Regions from separate parts of the Pseudocitrobacter corydidari genome, predicted to be linked through region 2. Evidence: predicted binding sites of a transcription regulator. Region 2 holds the regulator's gene; the other holds the start of a gene.

Region 1 (2,470 bases), 420 kb from region 2:
CTAATGTCCACTGCGGCTGGGTATCATCACCATTCACCGTTTGGCTTTTGGTCAGATAGGCCGAAAGGATCTCTCCTGCCTTCTGGTGATGATGGCGGTACGTCAGCAATAACTTGTTATCAGGCGAGAAATCAGCCGATATTTTAGCAAGGAAAGAGGCATTTTCACTGCTTGTATTGGCTACTTCCTGGCCCGGGCGAGTGACCTGGTCAAACTGATTTCCTTTGTCATAACGAGCGGCGTTATTTTTTCCGGCAAAATAGTTACCCGTACTACGTTCGGTGTAGGCCAGCAATACGCTGCCATAGTCATTTTTTCCCGCCATCGCCAGCGAATAAAAGCCATTACGGAAATGTGTTGCTTTTTGTTCTCGCTGCAAATGATAGTTTAGCTGTTCCGATGAATTACCAAACTCATGCGGCATTCTGTTATTGTTATACGTTCCAAGATTAAAATTAATCCCGAAGCTATCACCCTGTGGAATAACATCGTTGGCATTTATTGTGCGTAATTCCACACGCCCGCCCGTCGCTCCGGCAGTATCAGCGCCAATTACCGGGCCTTTATCGACTTGCACGCTGCGAACTAAATCCATATCGATATAAGTACGATCAGAGCTCCCCTGATAACCGCGCTCAGTCATGGTTGACTGTACGGAATCATCAATTACAACAGGCACACGACCATTACCTTGCATTCCGCGGATACCTGGATCCAGCGCCCCCGCCTCGTTGGCCGGGTTATTCATTTGCACGCCCGTCATATCATTGAAGATATCGGAGTTACGTGTCCCACGGTATCGCTCTACTTCATCTTTACCTAAGTAGGTGGAAGATACCGGAGAGCGATAACTTTCAATTAACGCGTCGCTATCCTCATCATAGCTACTGGTACCTAAAACGTTAATTTCTCCGAGCGAGAAGTTTTCATTATCGGCAGCGCTATCAGCACCTTTTCCTGTGAGTGGGAAACACAATGCTAATAAGACGAGCGTATTTAACCGAAGATGCGCCTTTCTTTTCATGAAAATAATTACCCTGCTATCAAATAATCCCTGAACACCCACATTTGATTTTTAAAAAATTAATAATTAAGCAATAGGACTCCATCAGCATAAAATGCTGATAAAATACATGTTTATAGTATATAAGATCGAGTTAATGATAATGAGATCTATTATCAATTGCAAGAAAGTTGTTATGCGCTATAAGCGACGAGTTAAAAAATCCGCTAACACTCATCATTTTCTTTTACGTAACTTGCAGAATTACAAATAGATTATTTTATTTGGGCATCTAAAATCTTGCAGGAATTACGGGCAAACAATATGGATAACCGATGGCAGGAACGCATCGCGCATTGAGTGTGCTTGCTGGCCGCACTATGTGACGTTAAAGATGGTTATAACAGGCGAATGGATCCCGTAAGATCACGTAGTCGTTAGCGACCTTCAATGCGTCAGAGCCGTTTTCAAGACGAGTAATATAGTCCGATATCTTATTCAGACTGCCAGTAAAGCGGGGAACCGAACACGTCAATGTAGTAATCGATAATTGCCCGAACGTTTAGTGGAGGATGGCGGGCATTCGGATAGATTGCCGCGATGTGCTGCGGCTCCGTTTTTATCGACGTGTCCAGTTCCGGCAGCAGCCCGACAAGCTCGCCGCTCTTCAGCCGGTCGCCAATCAGCCAGTCAGGAAACAGCACAATCCCCATTCCGCCGAGTGCGGCAATCAGCAGCGATTCCGCATTATTGGATGACATCAGGGGCGAGACGGGATAGTGCACCCACTCCTCTGAGTGCCTGCGCAACAGCCAGCGGTTTGGCCCTGAAGAGCCGCGATAGACCAGGCATTTATGACGTGCGAGCTCTTCAGGTGATTCAGGCATACCGTGCTGGCGAATGTAATCCGCTGACGCGGCAAGATGATAGAACTGTGGGCCAAACACACGCGCATGAAATGAGGAATCCGTCAGCGTGCCAATCCGGAAAATCACGTCAGCCGGATCCCGGTGCGGATCGATATAATCATCAGTCAGCGTAAGCTCAATGCTGAGCCTCGGATATCGCTCCGTCAGGCCGGGCAACGCAGGTGCTACATGGCGCTGTCCAAAGAACACAGGAGCGTTTATGCGGACCAACCCGGAAGGCTCAAGCGTTCTCTCGTTGAGTTCCCGCCGCGCCTCCTCCAGGCTGCCCGTCATGGCCCGCGCATAGCGGATAAAAAGATGACCGCTTTCCGTCGGGATGATCGCCCGGGGATTGCGGTAAAAGAGTTGCTGCCCGAGCGCATCCTCCATCTGATGGATAACGCGCGATACCTGAGAGGCAGATATCCCTTCCCGCCGTGCCACCACAGAGAAATTCTGCGTTTCATAAACATCTATAAAAATCAGCAGTGCGCGAATACTGATGTTCCCAGGCTCATTCATTAATGCATATCCTGCACAGGTATTTATCTCATTATGG
Region 2 (2,470 bases):
GTTGAATAATGCGTGAATCGTATGTGGCCCCGGCTGACCATGAATGTGCCGGGCAATATCCGCATCGCTGATATCCCGGTTATAAAGCTTGCCTGCCTCCCTCCATGCCTTTTCAATCACGAGGTTAGAATCGATCAACACGCCATCCATATCAAAAAGGACAGCAGTCAGTACGGGCATCGCTTGAGTCATTTTTCCCCCTGTATCTTCTGAAAACATCCTGTGACTTTTTATGGATAATCGGTTGAAACAGAGGCTATGTATAATGCTATTTTTTCGCGCAGGGATAAAAAACGGGAATGGAAAATCGCCGACTACAGGCATTTGTTACGCTCGCGGAGCAGGGGAGTTACCATGCCGCTGCAGATGCGTTGTGTATCACTCAGCCTGCGTTAAGCAAACAGATCCAGGCGTTGGAGCACGATTTGAATTTGGTGCTTTTTACCCGCGGACGTCATGGCGCAACGTTGACACCTCAGGGGAAATTGTTCTATCCCGAGGCGTGCGAATTTCTGGTGCGTTACCGCGAATTGCGGAAATTTGCCGGGGATATCAAACGGGGGGCGACAGCCAAACTCGCCCTCGGGTTTGGGCTATCGACATATTCTCTTACGCCGCAATGGATTAATACTTTTCAGGCGCGTTTTCCTGATGTCACCGTCTCGCTCAACAACATTCCTTCAAGTGTGCAGTGCCGAATGCTGCTCGAAGGAGCGCTGCATATTGGTTTCTTGCGGCTGCCCGTTCTGCCGCCTCTGTCACATTTTGTGATTAAACAGGAGCGTCTGGTGCTTGCCGTTCCCGCGAATGCGTCTGTAAAAGAAGGGTTACATCATCTTGTTGAACACTATCCGTTATTACGACTGAGTACGCACGCCGCGCCGTGTCTGGCTGAGCAGGTTCGCATCATCCTCGCCGAGCAGTTTCCCGATGTGCATGCGGTATCCGTTTCCGACGATATGCATTCTTTACTGGCGCTGATCGGTGGCGGTAACGGTATTGCCTTTTTGCCTGAGAGCATCTGTAACGTTCTGCCCGCCGGGGTAAAAATGGTCGAACTGGCTAATGTCAAAGTGGGGTGGGAAATTGCGATGGCCTGGGATCCTACGCGAGAGCATGAAGGACGGGACAATTTTCTGCGGATGGTGATGGAAATGAAGCCATAGACCACCATAAAAAAACCAGCCCGTAAGCTGGTTTTGTCATTTCAGTGTGAAAATTACTTCTCTACGCCATCGTGCGCGTGTTCATCTTCGCGGCAGTCGCCCTCAGCACAGTGACCATACAGGTACAGGCTGTGGTTGGTTAAGCGGATACCGTGTTTCGCGGCAATTTCACGCTGACGAGCTTCGATGGAATCATCGCTGAATTCGATAACCTTGCCGCAGTCGAGGCAAATCAGGTGATCGTGATGGTGTTGTTGAGTCAGTTCGAAAACGGACTTGCCACCTTCAAAATTATGGCGCGTGACAATGCCCGCGTCATCAAACTGGTTCAGAACGCGGTAGACGGTAGCCAGACCAATCTCTTCACCCATGTCGATCAGGCGTTTGTATAAGTCTTCCGCGCTGACATGGTGATTGTCTGGTTCCTGAAGCACTTCCAGGATCTTTAACCGGGGAAGTGTGACTTTCAGGCCAGCCTTCTTTAATGCGGTATTGTTGTCAGTCATGCGGAATCTGTCCTGTTGCTAAACGATTGACTTCCAAACGCGGAAGTAACACAGAGAGTGCACCGAGTGTAATGCGTCTCATTATAGAATGACGCCTTCTAAATGAAAACAGCAAGACCTGGGCGAATAAAGATTTCGAAAACGAGGCTTGACCAGCAAACTCGCTAAATTCAGAAGATATTGTACAGATTTACGCTCAAAAGTTAAAAAATTGTAGCTATTATTTTGATTGCTTCTACCTATTAATGCGGCGCGATTTAAAAAATCACGCCGCATTAAGAATCAGGCGTTTTTGATCTCTTCCAGATGCAGCTCTTCAGAAATCTGTTTTACCCATTTTTCTACACGTTCAGCGGTCAGTTCCGGCTGGCGGTCTTCATCGATAGCCAGACCTACGAAGTGATCGTCATCAGCCAGCCCTTTAGACGCTTCAAAGTGGTAACCGGCTGTTGGCCAGTGGCCGACGATGGTCGCACCGCGCGGTTCAATGATGTCGCGGATAGTGCCCAGCGCATCACAGAAGTATTCCGCATAGTCTTCCTGGTCGCCGCAGCCGAACAGTGCAACCAGTTTCCCATTGAAATCAACTTCTTCCAGCGTCGGGAAGAAATCGTCCCAGTCGCACTGGGCTTCACCGTAGTACCAGGTAGGAATACCCAGCAGCAGAATGTCGAATGCAGCCAGGTCTTCTTTGCTGCTCTTGGCAATGTCATGCACGTCGGCAACGTCTTTACCAAGCTGTTTCTGAATCATTTTTGCAATATTTTCGGTATTGCCGGTGTCGCTACCAAAGAAAAT

Evidence for each region. The regulator Fur, encoded in region 2, represses iron uptake genes when iron is present. The targets are predictions, from matches to a motif close to ATAATAATGAGAACNACTATCAA.
Region 1: the regulator Fur is predicted to act here: its motif matches at 1,161-1,183, upstream of G163CM_RS08870 (TonB-dependent receptor domain-containing protein).

The regions. Positions count from the first base shown of each region.
Region 1 is NZ_CP087880.1:1,901,330-1,903,799, forward strand. It holds gene G163CM_RS08870 (TonB-dependent receptor domain-containing protein) at 1-1,024, opposite strand, end outside; gene G163CM_RS08875 (LysR family transcriptional regulator) at 1,498-2,433, opposite strand.
Region 2 is NZ_CP087880.1:2,325,321-2,327,790, reverse strand. It holds gene G163CM_RS10830 (HAD family hydrolase) at 1-192, opposite strand, end outside; gene G163CM_RS10825 (LysR family transcriptional regulator) at 300-1,166, shown strand; gene fur (ferric iron uptake transcriptional regulator) at 1,220-1,672, opposite strand; gene fldA (flavodoxin FldA) at 1,955-2,470, opposite strand, start outside.